3 regions of the Mycobacterium sp. NGS34 genome follow, and region 3 is predicted to be linked to each of the others. Evidence: predicted binding sites of a transcription regulator. Region 3 holds the regulator's gene; each other region holds the start of a gene.

Region 1 (7,474 bases), on a different contig from region 3:
CCCGCGGCCCCGCCGGCCCCGCCCGCCCCGCCGTTGCCGCCGGTGCCTTGCTGGACGTTGACGTTGCCGCCGCTGCCGCCGGCCCCGCCGTTGCCGTAGATCCATCCGCCGCGGCCGCCGGTGCCCCCGGCCCCGCCGCCGCCGTTGTCGGCGGGCTGGCCGCCGTTTCCACCCGCCGCACCGGTGCCGAACAACCCGGCGTTGCCGCCGCCCCCGCCGTTGCCCGCCGCACCGGCGCCGCCCGCAGTGCCTCCGCTGCCGCGAAGACTCCCGGCGACGCCGCCGTTACCGCCGGCACCGCCGGCCCCGGCGTTGCCCCATAGCAGTCCGGCGCTTTGGCCGGCCCCGCCGGCCCCGCCGGCGCCGCCGTTACCGCTGGCCTGCGGGCCGGGGGCGAATCCACCCCACGCGGTCCCGCCGGTCCCGCCGGCGCCGCCGTGGCCGCCCGCGCCGCCGCTGCCGCCCAGCAGCCCGGCGGTCCCGCCGGCGCCTCCGGCGCCGCCGCTGCCGGCGTTGCCCGACACTCCGAGGGAGGCCGGGCTGGCATTGGTGCCGGCGTTCCCGCCGGTGGCGCCGATACCGCCGTTTCCGCCGAGCCCGCCATCACCCCACAGCAGGCCGGCGCGGCCGCCGGCCCCGCCACTTCCGGCGCTGCCGCCCTGACCGCCGGTGCTGTTCGCTGCGGTGGACAGTCCGCCGGCCCCGCCGTCCGCGCCGGTACCGCCGGCTCCTCCGCTGCCTCCGAAAAGCCCGGCCGCACCGCCGGCCCCGCCGCTACCGCCGTTGCCGCCCACGCCGCCCGCGCTCGCGCCGGTCGCGCCGGCCACTCCGGCCCCGCCGTTTCCGCCGGCCCCGCCGCCGCCGTAGAGGAACCCGCCGTTACCGCCCGCGCCGCCGTTCCCGCCGTTTCCGCCGGCGGCCCCGGCACCGGCGGCTGCCGCGCCGCTACCGCCGTTGCCGCCCATGCCGCCGTTGCCAATCAGCCCGGCGGATCCGCCGTTGCCGCCGGCCAGGCCGGAGCCGGCGGCTTGCGTGTAGCCGTTGCCGCCGTTGCCGTACAGGAACCCGCCGGGCTGGCCGTTCGGGCTGGCCGCGGTGCCGTCGGCGCCGTTGCCGATCAGCGGGCGGCCGAGCAGCGTCTGGGTGGGCGCGTTGATCGCGCCCAGCACGTCCTGCTCGAGGGTCTGCAGGGGGGAGGCGTTCGCGGCCTCGGCGGCGGCGTAGGACAGGCCCGCGCCGTTCATCAGCTGGACGAATTGGTCGTGGAAGGCCGCGGCGCGCGCGGTGAACGCCTGGTACGTCTGGCCGTACTCGCCGAACAGTGCCGAGATGGCCGCCGAGACCTCGTCGGCGGCCGCGGCCTGCACCTGCGTTATCGGGGCGGAGGCGGCGGCGTTGGCCGAACCGATCGCCGTTCCAATGCCCGCCAGGTCCGTCGCGGCCGACGCCACCACGTCCGGAGTCGCGAATACAAACGACATAACTGACCTCCCAATTCGGCGGGAAGCCTAGCGTTTTTCCGTACCTCGCGCTCGGAGATTCGCCGACCCTCAGACCATTCGAAGGAGTGACCAGCGGTCAGCAGACCGAAGGTAATGCTTATGTCAGGTCGCTAAGCTGCCGCGCCAGCCGGTCGGTGAACTCGGCGGCCTGTGCGGGAGTGTCCAGGGCGTAGCGCGCCGCGGTGGCGCGATCACCGTCCTCGTTGTGCCGCACCAGGATTGGGACACCGTCCGCACGGACGGCGTCGAACGCGTCCTCGTCGGTGATGTCGTCGCCGAGATACACCGGCACCAGGGAGCCGGCCTCGCTCAGGTGCTGCAGCACCCAGCGGAGGGTCTTCCCTTTGTCCCAGTCCATGTCGGGGCGCAGCTCGATCACCTCGCGGCCCGTCGTCACCCGAAGCGCGTCGCGCCGGCCGGCCGCCCGCACCGCCGCGGCGACTTCGGCGACGCGATCGCGGGCGGCGTTGCGGTAGTGCACGGCGACGCCAAACCGCTTGTGCTCCACCACGACACCGGGAATCGAGCCCAGCCGGTCGCGCAGCTCGGCGGCCGCCTGTTCGAGCACCGGCACGGCCGCCGCCGCGTCCTCGTTCTGGTGGTGCGTCCCGTCCGGCGCGGTCAGCTCGAAGCCGTGGCTGCCGGCGTACCAGATGCCGGGCACGCCGAGGCGCTGCGTCACGTCGGCGAGATCGCGCCCGGACAGCACCGCCACCGGGCACTGCTCGGCCAGCTTGCCCAGCGCCTCGACGGCGCCGGCGACGGGCCGCGCCGCGTCCGGGTCGTTGACGATGTCGGACAGCGTGCCGTCGAAGTCGTAGAACACGGCCGGGGTGCGGGCGCTCAGGGCGCCGAGCGCCTCCAGCGCGTCCGGCAGCTCCGACATCCGGCGATCCCCGGTGCGCACGGCGATCTGGTCGAGGTCGTCGACCACCGCGTCGGCGTCTCTCGCCGCGTCGACGCCGATGACCAACGCGAATCCGTCCTCGCGCGCCGCCCGGACCACCGCCGGGTCGCCGGTGACGACGACGCTCCGGCCCGGCCGCACGCCCTCACGCGCGAGATGGTCGCCCGACGAGAAGACGCCGGTGTCGACGCCGACGTCCCGCAGCCGCCCCACCAGTGCCTCGGTGGACCCCAGCGCGGCGTCGAACAGGACGGCGTCGTGACGGCGCGGGTCGATGGTGACCGGCTCCAAGGTGGGCACCGACCAACGATCTCACGCGGACCGAGGCCGCCGAGGCCGGGTCAGCGAAGCGAAGACGGGTGCGCCCGCTGCGAGCGGTTCGGAAACGCGCGGGCTTTGCTCTTGCGCCGACGGTCCTTGCTGAACAGCAACACCGAGTCCTGGCTCAGCGCCACCAGCCGCGCGACGCCGAGTTCGATGCCGGCGGCCAGCTGCTTGACGTCGGCGGCGGCGTCGTATTCGCCGGTGATGCCGAACACCACCTCGTCGCCGTAGCTGAGCACGCCGACCCCGGTGCTCAGCCGCACGGCGGTCGGGGGAATCGGGAGGAAGCGCTCCAACGTCCGGCCCATCAGCCGCAGCTGGTGGCGGGGACCGGGCGCGTTGGTCGCCAGCGTCACGATCGCGCGTTGCGGAAGCCGCGCTAGCAGTTGTATCACGTTGCTGCGCAACATCGTTGGCAGCAGGTTGATCGCCGACTCCACGAGGTCGCCGAGGCCGGGCTCGTCGGCGTGCTTGGCCTTCCACTGATGGTGCACGGCCCGCAACAGCTGGACGGGATCCTCGTGCTCGACGGGCAGATACGGCAGCATGGCCGATCGCATCGGCATCGGCACCAGGGTGCGCAGCGAGTCGGCCCGCGGTTGTTCGCCGCGGCCCAGCAGCACCGTGCGGAAGCCCTCGGTGATGGCCGCGAGCGCGACGTCGTTGACGGTCACCCCGAATTTGCGGCACACGCGGTCGACGTCGGCGCGCGGCACCCGCACGGTGCCGTACTTGCGCATGGTGGTGACGGGGCCGACCGCGGGCCGCGCGGGCGGCCACATCGCCCCGACGAGGGCGTCCGCCAGCCCCGAAGCCCGCCCGAGGGCGTCGGCCCAGCCGCGCTTGGAGTCCGGTGTTGGCGCAACCCCTTTCGGCCCGGCGTGGTGGGCGAACGTGTCCCGGTCGGCGTCGTCGCAAAGGCGGGTGAGCAGATGGGCGGCGGAATGGCCGTCGGCCAGCCAGTGATGGACCTTCATCAGGATCGCCCACCGGTTGCCCCGCAGCCCCTCGATGACCCAGCACTCCCACAGGGGACGGTCGAGGTCGAGGGGACGCTCCAGGGCATGGGCGATGGCCCGGGACAATTCGGCGTCGTCACCCGGTCGCCGAACCACCACCCGGCGTACGTGATGGGCGAAATCGAGTCCCGGGCAGTCGATCCACTCGAAGTCCTGGGTCCGCAGCAACTGCGTGCATCGCGGAATCGACGGAAGCCGTTCCGCCAGTAGCTCTTTCAGTAGTTCGTCGTCGGGGGCGGTCCCGTCGATGATGGCGACCGCCCCGATCGCCAGGCTGGCATGCTGATCGGGGAACGCCGTGTCCAGCGTCTTCACCTGCGCCATCTCAGTTCCCGCCGTCGATTTTTGCCACCCGTACCAGTATCCGGTGCGGCGCCCCGTGCGCGGTAGCACCGCAGCGTTAAGACCTTGTTTAGGAGTTGAAGATCCGTTTAACAACCGTTGTCATATGCAGGGGTTAAATCGAACATATATTCGAGTAGACTCGGCGAGGTGGGCTGGTTCAACGGGCCGCCGAGCTGGGCGGAAATGGAGCGGGTGCTCGACGGCAAGCCGCGCCACGCCGGCGCGCCGGCGGAGCCCGCCGAGGACGCCCCGCTGTCGCGTAAGCGCGGGACCTACCGGCCGCCCGACGACACCCGGCCGGCCCGCTCGTCCGTTCCGTACGCCGAGCTGCACGCGCATTCGGCGTTCAGCTTCCTCGACGGCGCCAGCACCCCCGAGGAGATGGTGGAGGAGGCCGCCCGGCTGGGCCTGCGCGCCCTGGCGATCACCGACCACGACGGCCTGTACGGGGCGGTGCGGTTCGCCGAGGCGGCCGCCGAACTCGAGCTGCGCACCGTCTTCGGAGCCGAACTCTCGCTGGGGCCGGGCGCGCGCACCGAGACGCCCGACCCGCCCGGCCCGCACCTGCTGGTGCTGGCCCGCGGCCCGGAGGGTTACCGACGGCTGTCGCGGCAGCTGGCCGCGGCACACCTGGCCGGCGGGGAGAAGGGCAAGCCGTGCTACGACATCGACGCGCTGACCGAGGCCGCCGGCGGGCACTGGCACATCCTGACCGGGTGCCGCAAAGGCCATGTGCGCCAGGCATTGTCACAAGGGCCGGAGGCCGCGGAGCGGGCGCTGGCCGACCTGGTGGACCGGTTCGGCGCGCACCGGGTCAGCGTCGAGCTGACCCACCACGGTCACCCGCTCGACGACGAACGCAACGCGGCGCTGGCCGGGATCGCGCCGCGTTTCGGCGTCGGGGTCGTCGCCACCACCGGGGCGCACTTCGCCCACCCGTCGCGCGGCCGGCTGGCCATGGCGATGGGCGCCATCCGGGCCCGGGAGTCCCTTGATTCGGCCGCCGGGTGGCTGGCCCCGCTGGGCGGTGAGCACCTGCGGTCCGGCGAGGAGATGGCAAGGCTGTTCGCGCAGTTGCCTTTTGGGGGCCCTGACGCGGTGACGGCCGCCGCCGAACTCGGCGAGCAGTGCGCGTTTGGGCTGGCGCTCATCGCGCCGCGGCTGCCGCCGTTCGACGTGCCCGCCGGGCACACCGAGGACAGCTGGCTGCGGCAGCTGACCATGGCCGGCGCGCGCTACCGCTACGGGCCGGCCGATGCCGCCCCCCGCGCCTATGCCCAGATCGAGCACGAACTGAAAGTCATTGAACACCTGAGCTTTCCGGGTTATTTCCTGGTGGTGCACGACATCGCGCGGTTCTGCCGGGAGAACGACATCCTGTGCCAGGGCAGGGGATCGGCGGCCAACTCCGCGGTCTGCTACGCCCTGGGCGTCACAGCGGTGGACCCGGTGGCCAACGAGCTGCTGTTCGAGCGCTTCCTGTCGCCGGCCCGCGACGGGCCGCCCGACATCGACATGGACATCGAATCGGATCAGCGCGAGAAGGTCATCCAATACGTCTACGACAAGTACGGCCGCGACTACGCCGCCCAGGTCGCCAACGTCATCACCTACCGGGGCCGGATCGCGGTGCGCGACATGGCCCGCGCCCTGGGGTTTTCACAGGGGCAGCAGGACGCGTGGAGCAAGCAGATCAGCCACTGGAACGGCCTGGCCGACTCGCCGGATATCGAGGACATCCCGGAACAGGTGATCGACCTGGCCAACCAGATCCGCAACCTGCCGCGGCACATGGGCATCCACTCCGGCGGCATGGTGATCTGCGACCGCCCCATCGCCGACGTGTGCCCGGTGGAGTGGGCGCGCATGGAGAACCGCAGCGTCCTGCAGTGGGACAAGGACGACTGCGCGGCAATCGGTTTGGTGAAGTTCGACCTGCTCGGGCTGGGCATGCTCTCGGCGCTGCACTACGCCATCGACCTGGTGGCCGAGCACAAGGGCATCCGGGTGGACCTGGCCCGCCTCGACCTCTCCGAGCCGGCGGTGTATGAGATGCTGTGCCGCGCCGATTCCGTCGGCGTGTTCCAGGTGGAGTCGCGGGCGCAGATGGCCACGTTGCCCAGGCTGCGGCCGCGGGTGTTCTACGACCTGGTGGTCGAGGTCGCGCTGATCCGCCCCGGGCCCATCCAGGGCGGGTCTGTGCACCCCTATATCCGGCGGCGCAACGGCATCGACCCGGTCGTCTACGACCACCCGTCGATGGAGTCCGCGCTGCGAAAGACGCTGGGGGTGCCGCTCTTTCAGGAACAACTCATGCAGCTCGCCGTCGACTGCGCCGGCTTCTCCGCCGCCGAGGCCGACCAGCTGCGCCGCGCCATGGGCTCCAAGCGCTCGACCGAGCGGATGCGACGGTTGCGTGGGCGGTTCTACGACGGCATGCGCGAACTGCACGGCGCCCCCGACGACGTGATCGACCGGACCTACGAAAAGCTGGAAGCCTTCGCCAATTTCGGCTTTCCCGAAAGCCACGCGCTGTCCTTCGCGTCGCTGGTGTTCTACTCGTCGTGGTTCAAGCTGCACCACCCGGCGGCGTTCTGCGCGGCGCTGCTGCGCGCGCAGCCGATGGGCTTCTACTCGCCGCAGTCGCTGGTGGCCGACGCGCGCCGGCACGGCGTCACGGTGCACGGGCCCGACGTCAACGCCAGCCTGGCGCACGCCACCCTCGAGAACGAGGGGACCGAGGTGCGGCTCGGCCTCGGCGCCGTCCGCCACATCGGCGACGACCTCGCCGAGCGGCTGGTCGACGAGCGAAAGGCCAACGGTCCGTTCGCATCCCTGCTGGACCTGACCACCCGGCTGCAGCTGTCCGTGCCGCAGACCGAGGCGCTGGCGACGGCCGGGGCGCTGGGCTGCTTCGGCATGTCCCGGCGTGAGGGGCTGTGGGCGGCCGGGGCCGCCGCCACCCAACGCCCCGACCGGTTGCCCGGGGTGGGCTCGTCGTCACACATCCCGGCGCTGCCAGGAATGAGCGAGCTGGAGCTGGCCGCCGCCGACGTGTGGGCCACCGGCATCTCCCCGGACAGTTACCCGACGCAGTTCCTGCGCGAGGACCTCGACGCGATGGGCGTGGTGCCGGCAGCCGCGCTGGGAGCCGTGCCCGACGGCGACCGCGTGCTGATCGCCGGCGCGGTGACCCACCGGCAGCGGCCCGGAACCGCCCAGGGGGTGACGTTTATCAACCTCGAGGACGAGACCGGGATGGTCAACGTGCTCTGCACGCCGGGGGTGTGGGCGCGACACCGCAAGCTGGCCAACGCCGCCCCCGCGCTGCTGATCCGCGGGCAGGTGCAAAACGCCAGCGGCGCCATCACCGTGGT
Region 2 (7,474 bases), on a different contig from region 3:
CGCCAGCTCGATGACGGCGGGGTCGAGCTCGACCTGCACGATCTTGCCGACACCGGGCTGGCGCAGCAGCTCGCGCGCGGCCAGGCCGTCGCCGCCGCCGAGCACCAGCACCGAGTGGGCGCCGGCACCGAGCGCCGGGTAGACCAGGCTTTCGGTGTAGCGGTACTCGTCGCGGGTGGAGAACTGCAGCCCGCCGTCGAGGTAGAGGCGCATGTCGTTGCCGCGCCGGGTGACGACGATCTCCTGATAGGCCGTGTGCCGGTAGGCGACGATCGGGTCGGCGTAAAGCCTTTGCCTGCTTGTGGTTTCGATGTCGGCCGAGCGCACCAGCAGCGTGGTCAGCAGCCCGAGCGCGGCGGCGAGCGCGCACAGCGCGGTTGCCAGCTGCCGCCCGGAAACGATGCGGCGCAGCAGGAAGACCGCCACGACGGCCGCCGCGGCGAGGTTGATGATGCCCGTGGCCGCCGCGCCGCGGATCATCCCGAGGTGCGGCAGCAGCAGGAACGGCCAGACGAGCCCGCCCAGCAACGCGCCGAGGTAGTCGGCGGCGTTGAGGTTGGCCAGGGTGCGGCCGGCGTCGGCGCCTGCGTTTTTTTCAGCGGCCGTCTGGCCGCTGTGCAGCAGCGTCATCAGCAGCGGCACCTCGGCGCCGACCAGGCCGCCGATCAGGGCCGTGCCCGCCGCCAGCACCCATGTCGAGCCGACCGAACCGTCCAGGAAAGCGAACACCGTGTAGAGCGCGGCCGCCGACAGGCCGCCGATGATGCCCAACAGCGCCTCGACGGCGATGAAGGCGATCGCCGCGTGCGCCAGCAGCGGCTTGGCCAGCAGCGCGCCGGCGCCCAGCGCCGCGATGTAGCCCGCGACGATCAGCGATGTCGCGACGATGCCGCCGCCGTTGAGGCTGGCCGACAGCGTCAGCAGCGCGAGTTCGTAGATGATGCCGCAGGCCGCGCAGGCCGCCACGGCGGCCAACAGGACGGCGCGCCAGCGGCCCTGGGACGTCATGACACCGCCGCGGCGGTCACCCCTCCCACGGCCAGCAATATCAGGGCGACCGCGAAGGACCCGGGATGCAGCGTGGGCTCGTCGATGTGCTCGTGGAAGTCGCCCGGGATCAGCAGGTGCATCGCCAGCAGCGCTATGCCCAGCAGGATCACGCCCATCAGCCCGTACACCGCCACGCCGAGCAGCCCCTGGCCCAGCTGGCTGTAGCTGTTGGCGATCGCGGTGATGATGACGACGGTGAGCGAGATGTACATCGCGCCCGCGACGATGACGGCGTTGGGGCGGCGATCGATGAATACCAGTCGGCGCAGGTTTCCCGGGGTCAGCCAGTCGACCATGTAGAACCCGACGAGCAGCACCGCCATCCCGACGGCGAAGTACAGGATCGTTGCGACCGCGCCCCTGAAGACGGGGTTGATGTCCACGTTTCCGATCTCGACGGCGAGGTTCATGGTTGTCTCCTTTGCGGTTGGATCACTTGGTCCCGCCCGGGCCGCCCGGGGTGCCGCCGGCGCCGCCCGACGGGGATCCGGGGGAGAACCCGGGGCCGAGGAAGATGAACGCGCCGTGGCTGTATCCGGCGCTCAGCGGTTCGACGCGGATGCTGCACGGATTGTTGCCGTCGGGCCCGACGATCACGATGTTGTTGCTGTAGCGCAGGTACTCGCTGTCGCCGTTGGAGGCGCGCGCCTCGGGGGCCTGATAGTCGGCGAGGGTGTCGGCCACCTGATCGGGAGATCCGCTGCACTGGTAGCGCGTTCCGTTCACGTCGTGGGAGTACTGGTGATAGTGGCTCGCGATGTAGGACCCGATGTCCTTCTGCTGCAAGATGATTCCGAAGACCAGGGACACGACGGCGGCGACGGCCAGGGCCCCGGAGATCAGGAACAGGCGGTTGCGGCTCACGGGCGCCACCGGCTGTCGGTGTGCACCACCACGCCGCCGGAGCCCGGCCGCGGGTACAGATGCCAAGTCTGCCAACGCCATCCGGCGCCGTCGGGCTCGGCCGCCAGGGCGGTCAGTGCGGCGTCGTCGCCGGGGAACGTGCCCCCGAGCCAGCCCGGCCGCCGCGCGCAGTGTTCGCGAAGCTCGCCGGCCAGCCGGCGGAAGCTGGCCTCGTCGTGCGTCTCGGTGCGCGACCGCAGGCGGTAGCCGGGCGCGTCGGTGCGCCGCGGCAGGTCGCCGCCGATGCCGCGGGCGGTGCACGAAACCTGTTCGGAGAAGCGGCCTTTCGCGTGCTCGACCGCGACGACATGCGAGGCCCCGAGCACGCCGAGCAGCAGCGCGCCGCCGCCGGGATGCCGCAGGGAACAGGTGGCCAGCGGCGCCGGCGCGGGCGCGTTGAGCGCGAGCCCCAGCCTTTCCCCGGATACGTCCGCCGGAGTCACGGCGAGCTGATGAAGGGGCACCGACGCGCTCCTATGGGGAGGAGGGTGGGGGCGCTGGGTAGACGGTCAACTCGCCGGGCACCACGGACTTGCCCGTCGAAACCTCCCACGGCATGTCCGGGGCCCAGCGCTCGAAGGACAGCAGGGCCGTCTCGTCGGCGTTGGTGCAGTCGAGGAATTCCATCTCACCGCCGGCCGGCAGGCCGGTGGTGCCCTCGGTGGTGTAGGACGCCCGGCCGCGCTCGGTTTCGTGGAACGCCACGCCGTCGATGACGTACTGGTCGCCCGGCTGCAACGAAAGATCCTTGCGGGTCAGCCACATCGCCAGCTCCAGGCGCCCGTCGTCCTCCTCGACGCTCAGCCAGATCGGCTGGTCGCCGCCCTCCAGCAGGTGCTCCCACCACACGAACGGGCCCTCGCGGAACGTCACCGACCCGCGGACCACCAGGTCGACTCCGCCGTAGCTGACGATGGCCCCGGGCCCGAGCTGGCGGGGCCCGAACTGCGGCATGGCGTTGAACGACAGCGGATCGGAACGCCCGGCCGGCCGGGCCGGCTTCTTGGGCCGCCGCAATGCGATGACCAGCACCACGACCGACGCGATGAACAGCACCGCCGCGAGGACGAGCAGGAGTGTTCCCACGCCAAACCTTCCATCCCACAGTGCTAGCCACAGTGCCAGAGCGAACGTGAGGCTATAAGTTAACAGCTTTTGCCCGGCGGCAGCGTGTCCTGCCGGGTGCCGTCGGTGGCGCCGGTTAGGCTATCGAACAGCTGTTCGTACGAAGGAGCCGGCAATGCGCGTGATGGGCGTCGACCCCGGGCTGACCCGATGCGGTCTGGCGGTCGTGGAGAGCGGCGGCGGGCGCAAGGTCGTCGCGCTCGACGTCGATGTGGTGCGCACCGCGTCGGACGCGCCGCTGACCAAGCGGTTGCTGGCCGTCAGCGATGCCGTCGAGCACTGGCTGGACACCCACCGGCCGGACGTGGTGGCCATCGAGCGGGTGTTCGCTCAGCACAACGTGTCGACGGTGATGGGCACCGCGCAGGCCGGCGGCGTAGTCGCGCTTGCGGCGGCCAGGCGCGGCATCGACGTTCACTTCCACACCCCCACCGAGGTGAAGGCAGCGGTCACCGGCAACGGGCTCGCCGACAAGGCGCAGGTCACCACGATGGTCACCAAAATCCTTGCGCTGCAGACGAAACCGACGCCGGCCGACGCGGCCGACGCGCTGGCGCTGGCGATCTGCCACAGCTGGCGCGCGCCGATGATCGCCCGGATGGCCGCGGCCGAGGCGTTGGCGGCTCAGCAGCGGCACGCCTACCGGGCCAAGCTGGCGGCGAAGCGCAAGGCGGTCGCCCGATGATCGCGTCGGTGCGCGGTGAGGTGCTCGAGGTGGCGCTCGACCACGTCGTCATCGAGGCGGCAGGGGTCGGCTACCGGGTCAACGCGACGCCGTCGACGCTGGCGACGCTGCGGCAGGGGACCGAGGCCAGGCTGATCACCGCGATGATCGTGCGCGAGGACTCGATGACGTTGTACGGGTTCACCGACGCGCAGACCCGCGACCTGTTCCTGACGCTGCTGTCGGTATCGGGGGTCGGGCCCCGGCTGGCGATGGCGACGCTGGCGGTGCACGACGCTGCCGCGCTGCGCCAGGTGCTGCACGACGGCGACGTCACGGCGCTGACCCGGGTGCCCGGCATCGGCAAACGCGGCGCCGAGCGGATGGTGCTGGAGCTGCGCGACAAAGTGGGCGGCGTCGTGGCCGGCGAAGCGCCGCTGGTCAACGGCCACGCGGTGCGCAGCCCCGTGGTGGAGGCGCTGGTCGGCCTCGGTTTCGCCGCCAAGCAGGCCGAGGAGGCCACCGACAAGGTGCTGGCCGGCGATCACGACGCGACGACGTCCAGCGCGCTGCGGGCCGCCCTGTCCCTGCTGGGTAAGTCCCGATGACCGACGAGTTTTCCGACTATTCCGAACGCGACGTCTCGCCGGCGCTGACCGTCGGCGAGGGCGACATCGACGTCAGCCTGCGGCCCCGCTCGCTGCGCGAGTTCATCGGGCAGTCGCGGGTGCGCGAGCAGCTGCAGCTGGTCATCGAGGGGGCCAAGAACCGCGGCGGCACACCGGATCACATCCTGCTGTCCGGCCCGCCGGGGCTGGGCAAGACGTCGCTGGCGATGATCATCGCGGCGGAGCTCGGCTCGTCGCTGCGGGTGACGTCCGGCCCGGCGCTGGAACGCGCCGGCGACCTGGCCGCGATGCTGTCCAACCTGGTCGAGCACGACGTGCTGTTCATCGACGAGATCCACCGCATCGCGCGGCCCGCCGAGGAGATGCTCTACCTGGCCATGGAGGACTTCCGGGTCGACGTGGTGGTCGGCAAAGGGCCTGGGGCGACGTCGATTCCGCTGGAGGTGGCGCCCTTCACGCTGGTCGGCGCCACCACCCGGTCCGGCGCGCTGACCGGCCCGCTGCGCGACCGGTTCGGATTCACCGCGCACATGGACTTCTACGAGCCCGCCGAGCTGGAGCGGGTGCTGGCCCGGTCCGCCGGGATCCTCGGCATCGAGCTGGGCGCCGACGCGGGCACCGAGATCGCGCGCCGCTCGCGCGGAACCCCGCGGATCGCCAACCGGCTGCTGCGCCGCGTGCGCGACTTCGCCGAGGTGCGCGCGGACGGCGTCATCACCCGCGACGTCGCCAAGTCCGCGCTGGCGGTCTACGACGTCGACGAGCTCGGCCTGGACCGGCTGGACCGGGCGGTGCTGTCGGCGTTGACCCGCGGCTTCGGCGGCGGCCCGGTCGGGGTTTCGACGCTGGCGGTGGCGGTGGGTGAGGAGTCCGCGACCGTCGAGGAGGTGTGCGAGCCCTTCCTGGTGCGGGCGGGCATGGTCGCGCGCACCCCGCGCGGCCGGGTGGCCACCGCCCAGGCCTGGACGCACCTCGGCCTGACCCCGCCCGCCGGGGCGGCCGGCCTCGGGCAACCGGGCCTCTTCGACTAGCGCCGGTTACGCCACCGCCGACCCGGGTACCCGGTCAGCATCAGCAAACCGCTCGGCGGAGGAGATTCTGATGAGGCGCACTGGTCCTGACTATGAAAGCCCACGCACGGCATACATGCCACGCACCCGCGGTGCGGTGTCCGGGCTGCTCCTGATCCTCTTGGGTGCGTGGGGGGCGCTGGCCCCGTTCATCGGACCCCTGATCAGGTGGACGTATTCCGTCGACCCGGCCTGGACGTGGACGGCCGCCAAAGGCTGGCTGGAGGTATTGCCCGGCGTTGTCGCCGCGGTGGGCGGCCTGATCCTGCTCGTCGCGGGCAGCCGGTCCAGCGCCATGCTCGGTGGCTGGCTGGCGGTGTTCGCCGGCGCCTGGTTCGTGGTCGGCCGGGCGTTCGCCTCGACGCTGAACATCGGCGACGTCGGCCAGCCGGTGGCGGCGACGGACCTGAAGCGGGCCCTGCTCGAGGTCACCTACTTCACCGGCCTGGGCGCGCTGATCGTGTTCCTCGGCGGCGCCGCCCTGGCGCGCGTCGCGGTCCGGCATGCGCGCGACGTCCGGGACGTCGCAGTGGCCGAACCGGCGCCTGTGGCCGCCACGCCGGCACAGGAACCGGCCGTGCACGACGAATCACCTCGCGACGTGCGGAGCGACGAGCCGGCGCGCGGTGGCTTCTTCCACCGGGGCGGCTTGTTCCGCCGGCACCACCACGCCGGCGTCTAGCGACTGACGCGCGAGAGCACCGGTAGTTCCAAATGGGCCGCCGGTGCTTTTGCGCGCCGGGGCGACGGCGGCTCGGTATGGTTCTTGGGTCTTCGACTAGCGAGGAGGAGCGATGCTCACCGTCGGGTTGGTGTTCGCGGGGCTGGCAGCCCTACTGCACGTGTACATCTTCACGATGGAGTCGCTGACCTGGACCTCGGCGCGCACCCGCGCCGTCTTCGGCACGACGCCCGAGGAGGCCGAGACCACCCGGCTGCTCGCGTTCAACCAGGGCTTCTACAACCTGTTCCTGGCGATCGTCACGATCCTCGGCATTCCCCCCGTGATCATGGGCGACAAGGCCGTCGGCGTCGCGCTCGTTCTCGCCGGCGTGGGATCCATGGCCGCCGCCGCGATCGTGCTGCTGTTCTCCGCGCGGGACAAGGCGCGCGCCGCTGTGATCCAGGGCACATTGCCGGTGATCGCCATCGTGCTGCTGGTCCTCGGCCTGTCCTGGTAACACCAGCCTCACTGGTCACGCAACGCCGCTCCTTCTGCCCGCGGGGTGTTACATCGCGGCCGGGTCGGGTATTCCCGGGGGGCCGGAAATCGGCCCGGCTTCAATTGAGGAGATGGAATGAAATACGCAGATAGGGACCATCCAGGCGCGTTGACCATGCCGCGCTCGCGCGGCGCGATCAGCGGATTGATCCTGGTGATCCTTGGCGCCTGGGGTGCGTTGATCCCGTTCGTCGGCCCCCACTTCAACTTCGCCTACACGCCCGACCGCGACTGGGCCTGGACGACCGCGCGCGGCTGGCTCGAGGTGCTGCCGGGCGCCGCCACGGTGGTGGGGGGACTGCTGCTGATCGTCGCCGGCAACCGCATCGCCGCGATGCTGGGCGGCTGGCTCGCGGTCCTGTCCGGCGCCTGGTTCGTCGTCGGCGGGCAGATCGCACCGCTGCTGGGCATCGGGTCCGCCGGCGACCCGATCGCCGCGACCGAACGCAAGCGGGCCGCGCTCGAGGTTTCCTACTTCTCGGGCCTCGGCGCGCTGATCATCTTCGTGGGCGGGGTGGTCCTGGCGCGCACCGCGGTCCGGCTGGCGCGCGACGTGGAACCCTTGGGGTCGGTGGAGTCGGAGGCGGCTGCGCCGGTCGGGGAGCCGGCGTACATGTCCGGGCTCGACGAATCGCCCGCGGTGTCGTCGGGCGCGGTGACCAAGCCGCGGATGGAGCGGGGCTGGCGCCGCCAGCGCGAAGCGGGGTCGCCGAACGCGGCGTACCTGCGCTGGCCCCACCCTCAGGGCTGAGTCTGCGGATAAAGCGAATCGCCCAGCCCCGAAGGGGGCTGGGCGATCGCATTGGTGTTT
Region 3 (7,474 bases):
TCAACGACGGTGTCCGACAGGTCGATTGAGTTCAGGGCTGGCGGTGCAGCACGGCCACGAGGTGGTCCTGCAGGGGCTGCCCGACGCCGCCCATGCGCAGCGTGTAGGACAGCTCGTCGCCGTCGATGCGCAGCGAACGGCCAAGGGCGGTAACCTCTTTGGCGCTCGGCGCCAGCCCGATCGCGGTGCTCGACAGCTCCATGTCGATGCGGCCGCCGGCCAGCGTGTACGTGCCGGTCTCGATCTCGGTGATGCCGTTCGGGTGGGCGACGATCAGCTCGACGGCGCCCGGGCGGGGCACGCGAAAATATCCGGTTTCGCCGTGCAGGGGCCGGCCGTCGGCGACCGCTTTGGTCTTTTGCGAGTAGGTCAGGAACGGCTTGCCGACATGGCCGAAGACGACTTCCTCGACGTACTCGAACGGCTGGATCGTCGGGTAGAAGCCTGAGCCGCGGCCGGCCCATGTCCCCAGCAGCGGTGCCAGCGCCTCCAGATCGGGATGCAAGTCGGGCGGCATGATCGCCAGCCTAGCGAGTGGCCGGCTCCGGATCCGTCGGCGCGTTGCGGTGCGCGCGCAGCGCCTCGATCTCGCGCTCGAAGTCCTCGGCGGACGAAAACGACCGGTACACCGAGGCGAACCGCAGGTAGGCCACCTCGTCGAGGTCGCGCAGCGGGCCGAGGATGGCCAGGCCGACCTCGTGGCTGGGCACCTCGGGCGACCCGGCGGCGCGCACCGCGTCTTCCACTTGCTGGGCAAGCAGATTCAGCGCGTCGTCGTCGACCTGGCGGCCCTGGCAGGCCCGCCGCACGCCGCTGATGACCTTCTCCCTGCTGAAGGGCTCGGTGACGCCGCTGCGTTTGACCACGGCCAACACCGCCGTCTCGACGGTGGTGAAGCGCCGCCCACATTCGGGGCAGGACCGGCGGCGCCGGATCGCCTGGCCTTCATCGGTTTCCCGCGAGTCGATCACCCGGGAATCCGGGTGGCGGCAGAACGGACAGTGCATGACCGCTCCTTCGCCGTGCTCACCTGCGGGCCCGCAGAACACTGAAGAGCGTACCCGCTTGGCGGGCTCAGCCGACCGGCGCGATCAGCGTCTGGCCTGCGGCCAGCGCCGGCGAGTTCAGGTCGTTGAGCTCGCGGATGCGATCGGCGACCTGGCGGGCCGGCGCGTCGGGCGCCACCCGGTGGGCGACGTCCTGCAGGGACTCGCCGGGCTCAACCCGCACGACGGCCAACCGATCAGGCACCGCGGCGGCCGATCCCGCGGAACCGCCGTTGACCGCCTGCCCGAAGTTGGCGACCAGGCCCAGCCACAGGGTAATGACCCCGGCGACCAGCGCCAGCCCCAGCGTCGTCGCCAGCGTGACGGGACGCCGCCGGTGCGGGGCGACCGACATCGCGACGCCGGTGCCGTGGTAGCGCAGCGGCGCGCCCGCCGGCCGACAGGGGCCGGGCCGGCGAGAACGGGCCAGGCCGTGGCGGCCGGGACGAAGCACCGGCACCGGCCCGTTGACCGGGTGCCGAACGCTGCTGGTACGCGGCGAGACGGTGTAGGTGATTGTCATCTTGCGTTCCTCCGGTCAGGTTGTTCTCGCTCGTGTGTTCGACTATATCGCTCGTGTGTTCGATGTCCGAACATTTGAGCGAAGCGTGTCGAGCAAGCAAAACGTTAGACCGCACCACCGACAAGTTCGGCTGCGCGACCTCTGACATGCAGCACAGGTACCCGTTCTGCGGAAAAGTTACACGCATGTGATTCCGCAGCTATAGGGCCTTGACTCCCCGGCCCTAAGGGTCTTTGGACCCACGGCGACACGCCAGTCGAACACATGTTTGATTCTTGGCCGCCCTCCCGCTACATTCGGTGCATGAGCGACAGCAACGACACTCCCTCGATCGGCTCATCCGTTGATTCTTCGCTGACCGAACGGCAGCGCACCATCCTGAACGTCATCCGCGAGTCGGTCACCAGCCGCGGTTACCCGCCGAGCATCAGGGAAATCGGCGATGCCGTCGGCCTGACGTCGACGTCGTCGGTGGCCCACCAACTGCGCACCCTGGAGCGCAAGGGCTACCTGCGCCGCGACCCGAACCGGCCGCGGGCCGTGGACGTGCGCGGCAGCGAGGAGGCCACCGAGGCGGCGCCCGTCACCGACGTCGCCGGCTCGGACTCGCTGCCGGAACCCAGTTACGTCCCGGTGCTCGGGCGCATCGCGGCCGGCGGGCCGATCCTCGCCGAGGAGGCCGTCGAGGACGTCTTCCCGCTGCCCCGCGAGCTGGTCGGCGAGGGCACGCTGTTCCTGCTCAAGGTCGTGGGCGACTCGATGGTCGAGGCCGCGATCTGCGACGGCGACTGGGTGGTGGTGCGCCAGCAGCACGTCGCCGACAACGGCGACATCGTCGCCGCCATGATCGACGGCGAGGCCACCGTCAAGACGTTCAAGCGCGCGGGCGGTCAGGTGTGGCTGATGCCGCACAACCCCGCATACGACCCGATACCGGGCAACGACGCGACCGTGCTCGGCAAGGTCGTCACGGTGATCCGCAAGGTCTAGCGGCCGGCTCAGTCGGCCTTGATGAAGCCGTTCGCCTGCGCGACTTCCTCACTGGCCAACCAGATTTCGGCCAGCGTGTCGTGGTAGAGCGCGCTGCCCGGGGTGTAATAGAGCCCGGAGCGGGCGCTGGCCTTGATCGGATAACCGTCCGGCGCCTGGTAGGGATCGTCCAGCGGCAGGTGGATCGTCGGACGCCCGCCGGCGGCCGGTGCGACCGGCTCCCCGGCGGCCGCGTCGGGGGCCGATTCCGACGGCTCTTCCTCGTCGGTCTCGGCGTGGTGGCGCCCGGCCCGGGCCCCCCCGCCGGCGGCTAGGGCCGCCGCGGCGGTGGCGGCGTCGACATCCTCGGGTTCGGCCTCCAGATAGTCGGTGTCCGGTTCCCCGGCGACCGGCACGTCGCCGATGTACGCGGCCTCGGGAGGGGTGCGCGGAACCGCGACGTCCGGGTAGCCGGGGTCGGCGTACTCGTCGTCCTCGTAGCCGGTGACGTATTCGGTGCCCGGGTATTCGTCCTCGCCGGCGACTTCGGGGTAGCCGGCCTCCGCCTCGGGGACGTCGTCGTAGCCGGCCTCCGCCAGCGCGGCTCCCGAGACGAGCGGAATGGAATCGGTGTCCACCGCGTCGGGGTCCTCGTCCTCCCCGATGGCCCCGGCGTCGGCCCCACGGGTCCAACTGACGCGCGGCGCCGGCCCGGCATCGTCGGGCGGGTCGTGCTCGGGTGACTCCGCGCCGAGCGGGGCGTAGTCGGGGGAAACCTCGGCGTCGCCGTGGCCCCAGTGCCCGTCGGCGGGGGCCTCGTAGCCGGCGGCGAGCAGGTCGCGCTCGGGCTCGTAGGTTGCGGTGTCGCCGGCGCGACGCCGCCGCCGGCGCCGGCGCCAGGCGAAGGCCAGCAACACCGCCAGCAGGATCAGCACCAGCACGGGGATCGCGGCGAGCAGCCACCACCACTGCCAGGTGAACTTCTTGGCGTGCGAGGGCGTCGCCACGGTGCTCGGCTGGTTCTGCCCGGACACCTGCAGGCCGGACAGCAAGGGCGCCAGGTTGGACGGGTCGGTGCTGAAGGAGTTCTTCGCCCGGTTCCAGGAGATCTTGCCGCCGGTGAACTGCTGCGAAATCACGTCGCCGTCCACGGCCTGGTCGCCGACCGGGGCGCCCAGCTTGCCGCTCGGCCCGCGCAGCTTGTCCCACGCGGCCTTCATCGCGCCGCGCACGACGAACGCGCCGTGGTCGGAGGTCCAGAAGATCACCGGCCGATCGGCCGCGGCGAACGTGGCGATCCGGCTGGACGGCCCGATGCCGCCGTCGGCCTCGTTGGCGGTGGGGAAACCGAGGTCGCTGCCGGCCGGGCCGCCCAGCGACTCGTACTTGGCGAGGATGTCGGTCTCGAGAGCGTTCGCGCCGGTGGCCGGGTTGAAGAACACCTTGCCGCCGGCGAAGTTCTGGGCGACCCCGTCGCCGCCGATGGGATACGACCCGCCTTGCTTGGCGCCCAGCGGGCCGCCGGCGCCGCCGGCCGCGCGCCAGGCCATGTTGATGGCCGCGTTGGGATCGATGGCTACCTGCAGGCCCTTGAGCTGGTCGGCCAGCGCCGCCGGGTTGGTGCTGAACTCCTTGGACTTCCGGTTCCAGGAGATCTCGCCGCCGCTGAACTTCTGGGAGGTGACCTCGCCGGCGTAGGTTTCGTCGCCGACCGGTGCCCCGAGCACGCCGCCGGAGCTGCCGAGCTTGTCCCAGGCGGCGTTCAGCGCGCCGCGCACCACGAACGCGCCGTGGTCGGACGTCCAGAAGATCACCGGCTTGTCGCTGGCGGAGAAGGTGGCCACGCGGCTGTCCGGTCCGGCCAGGCCGGGCACCTCGTTGATGGTGGGGAATCCCAGATCGCTGCCGGCCGGGCCGCCGAGCGACTCATATTTGTCCAGGATGGGCCCGTAGACGAACTTGGCGCCGGTGTCGGTGGTGTAGAACATCTTGCCGCCGTCGAAGTCCAGCGCGAAGCCGTCGGCGGCGGGGTACACGTCGCCCTTGCGGGGGCCCAGCGGTGAGGTGTCGCCGCCGGCCTTCTCCCAGGCGGCCATCATGGCGGCCTCCGCGTCGCCGATCGGGGACGCCGAAGCGGCGGGGGCCAGCAGTGCGGCCGCCATCACGGTGGTCGCCACGCCGACCAGCGCGCGCCCGATCAGCTTGCGCATTCGACCTCTCTGCCCGTTCACCAAGCCTCCCAGCCGTTGCGAGCCGCATTATCGCCGGGCTCGCATAACTTTGCCCTTGCCGGGGAGAAATGCGAAGACAAATTACGAAAATTACGAAAACGGAGACCGCGCCGATGTCGAAATGTTGCGAGACCATGCCCGTACCGCGACCGACCACGGCTTCCGGCGCCGGGATCGCCCGCGTGGCGATGTGTGACTACGCACTCGGTATACGAGAAACACATGTGCCGACGGTACGTCAGCCCATTAGCTGGGGGTCAATCTACCCGGCCAATAGACCAATTGAGCCATTCCTCGTCGGGGCATCCCAGCGCCCCCACCTGTAGTCCTTGCGCGGCAACCGGATTGCTCAGACGCCGAGGCTGCGGCCGATGATCTCCTTCATGATCTCGGTCGTGCCGCCGTAGATCGTCTGCACCCGGGCGTCGAGATAGGCTCGCGCGACCGGATATTCGCGCATGTAGCCGTAGCCGCCGTGCAGCTGCAGGCAGCGGTCGATCAGGTGCACCTGCTTTTCGGTGGAGTACCACTTGGCCATCGCGGCCTGTTCGGCCGTCAGCTTCCCGTCCAGGTGCAGGCGGACGAATTCGTCGACCATGATGCGCACCACCGTGGCCTCGGTGGCCAGCTCGGCGAGCAGGAACCGGCTGTTCTGGAAGCTGCCGATGGGCTTGCCAAAGGCCTTGCGCTCCTTGGTGTATTGCAGCGTCTGCTCCAGCACGCCTTCCATCGCCGCGGCTGCCATGACCGCGATGTTGATACGTTCCTGCGGCAGGTTCTGCATGAGGTAGATGAACCCCATCCCCTCCTCGCCGAGCAGGTTCTCGGCCGGCACCTTGACGTCGCTGAACGACAGCTCGGCGGTGTCCTGCGCGTCGAGGCCGATCTTGTCCAGGTGGCGGCCCCGTTCGAAGCCCTCCATGCCGCGCTCGACGACCAGCAGGCTGAAGCCCTGCGCGCCCTTCTCGGGGTCGGTCTGGGCGACCACGATCACCAAATCGGAGTTGATTCCGTTGGTAATGAACGTCTTTGACCCGTTCAGCACGTAGTGGTCGCCCTGCTTGACCGCGCGGGTCTTGATGCCCTGCAGGTCGCTGCCGGTTCCCGGCTCGGTCATCGCGATCGCCGTGATTATTTCCCCGGTGCAGAACTTGGGCAGCCAGCGCTGCTTCTGCTCCTCGTTGGCCAGCTTCAGCAGGTACGGCGCGATGATGTCGTTGTGCAGCCCGAAGCCGATCCCGCTGTAGCGGCCGAGGGTGGTTTCCTCGGTGATGATCGTGTTGTAGCGGAAGTCGGGGTTGCCGCCGCCGCCGTATTCCTCGGGCACGGCCATCCCCAGGAAGCCCTGCTTGCCGGCCTCTAACCAGACGCCCCGGTCGACGATCTTCGCCTTCTCCCATTCCTCGTGGTGGGGGGCCACGTGGCGATCGAGAAAGCCGCGGTAGGACTCGCGGAACAATTCGTGCTCGGGCTCGAAAAGGGTGCGCTCGTACTTGATGGCACTGCCCATGGATGACCTCCGCTGACCTCCGGGCGAATGGGACTCTGTCGCCAAGATATACCAACCAGCCGGTTGGTCGGCGCTCGGCGGGGGTCGCGGCGCTAGTCGGCGGAGAACTCGCGGAGGCTGGCGGCCAGCGCGACGGGAACGCGGGCGCGGATCCGGGTGCCGTCGGCGTTGTGCTCCTCCTGCTGGACGCGCCCGCCGGCGTGCAGCCGGGCGACCAGATCGCCGCGGTCGTACGGGATCACCACGTCGACGGCGGTGTCGGTGGGGGCCGCGAGTTCGGTCATCCGCTGCCGCAGGTCGTCGATGCCCTCGCCGGTGTGCGCGGACACGAACACCGCCCCGGGCAGCGTGTGCCGAAGCTTGGCCAGCGTCAGGTCGCTCGCGGCGTCCACCTTGTTGACCACCAAGAGCTCGGGCGGCGGGTCGCCGTGATGGTCGGCGACGACTTCAGTGATCACCTGCCGGACCGCGTTGATCTGGGCGATCGGGTTGACGTCGGAGCCGTCCACCACGTGCACCAGCAGGTCGGCGTCGACGACCTCCTCCAGGGTGGAGCGGAACGCCTCGACCAGCTGGGTGGGCAGGTGCCGCACGAAGCCGACGGTGTCGGTGAGCACCGCGGGCCGCCCGTCGGCCAACTCCGCGCGCCGGGTGGTGGGCTCCAGGGTGGCGAACAGCGCGTCCTGCACCAGCACCCCGGCCCCGGTCAGCGCGTTGAGCAGGCTGGATTTGCCGGCGTTGGTGTATCCGACGATGGCGATCGACGGGACGTCGCTCGCCAGCCGGCGGCTGCGCTGGGTGTCGCGGGCCTGCTTCATGTCCTTGATCTCGCGGCGCAGCTTGCTCATCCGTTCGCGGATGCGGCGGCGGTCGGTCTCGATCTTGGTCTCACCGGGACCGCGCAGGCCCACGCCGCCGCCGCTGCCGCCGGCGCGGCCGCCGGCCTGCCGCGACATCGACTCACCCCAGCCGCGCAGCCGGGGCAGCATGTACTCCATCTGGGCCAGCGACACCTGGGCCTTGCCCTCCCGGCTGGTGGCGTGCTGGGCGAAGATGTCCAGGATCAGCGCGGTGCGGTCGATGACCTTGACCTTGACGGCCTTTTCCAGCGCGGTCAGCTGAGCCGGGGACAGCTCGCCGTCGCAGATGACGGTGTCGGCGCCGGTCGCCAGGACCACCTCGCGCAGCTCGGCGG

What was found. Region 3 encodes LexA, which represses DNA repair genes until DNA is damaged. Its sites were predicted from a motif close to CGAACANNTGTTCG; they were not measured.
Region 1: AC5Y7V_RS06975 (error-prone DNA polymerase) is a predicted target of LexA. The motif match lies at 4,216-4,229, and genes of this name have one in related genera.
Region 2: ruvC (crossover junction endodeoxyribonuclease RuvC) is a predicted target of LexA. The motif match lies at 3,164-3,177, and genes of this name have one in related genera.

Annotation. Positions count from the first base shown of each region.
Region 1 is NZ_JCALDM010000002.1:419,209-426,682, forward strand. It holds gene AC5Y7V_RS06960 (PE family protein) at 1-1,481, opposite strand, end outside; gene otsB (trehalose-phosphatase) at 1,600-2,709, opposite strand; gene AC5Y7V_RS06970 (wax ester/triacylglycerol synthase domain-containing protein) at 2,751-4,076, opposite strand; gene AC5Y7V_RS06975 (error-prone DNA polymerase) at 4,245-7,474, shown strand, end outside.
Region 2 is NZ_JCALDM010000008.1:236,055-243,528, reverse strand. It holds gene AC5Y7V_RS21230 (polyamine aminopropyltransferase) at 1-1,008, opposite strand, end outside; gene AC5Y7V_RS21225 (DUF350 domain-containing protein) at 1,005-1,460, opposite strand; gene AC5Y7V_RS21220 (DUF4247 domain-containing protein) at 1,483-1,914, opposite strand; gene AC5Y7V_RS21215 (DUF2617 family protein) at 1,911-2,417, opposite strand; gene AC5Y7V_RS21210 (DUF4178 domain-containing protein) at 2,428-3,039, opposite strand; gene ruvC (crossover junction endodeoxyribonuclease RuvC) at 3,194-3,763, shown strand; gene ruvA (Holliday junction branch migration protein RuvA) at 3,760-4,350, shown strand; gene ruvB (Holliday junction branch migration DNA helicase RuvB) at 4,347-5,402, shown strand; gene AC5Y7V_RS21190 (hypothetical protein) at 5,473-6,123, shown strand; gene AC5Y7V_RS21185 (DUF1304 domain-containing protein) at 6,236-6,622, shown strand; gene AC5Y7V_RS21180 (hypothetical protein) at 6,740-7,414, shown strand; gene car (carboxylic acid reductase) at 7,473-7,474, opposite strand, start outside.
Region 3 is NZ_JCALDM010000003.1:67,075-74,548, forward strand. It holds gene AC5Y7V_RS09195 (PhzF family phenazine biosynthesis protein) at 1-29, shown strand, start outside; gene AC5Y7V_RS09200 (peroxynitrite isomerase) at 32-517, opposite strand; gene nrdR (transcriptional regulator NrdR) at 528-1,007, opposite strand; gene AC5Y7V_RS09210 (LysM peptidoglycan-binding domain-containing protein) at 1,075-1,569, opposite strand; gene lexA (transcriptional repressor LexA) at 1,873-2,559, shown strand; gene AC5Y7V_RS09220 (LGFP repeat-containing protein) at 2,568-4,748, opposite strand; gene AC5Y7V_RS09225 (acyl-CoA dehydrogenase family protein) at 5,119-6,279, opposite strand; gene hflX (GTPase HflX) at 6,372-7,474, opposite strand, start outside.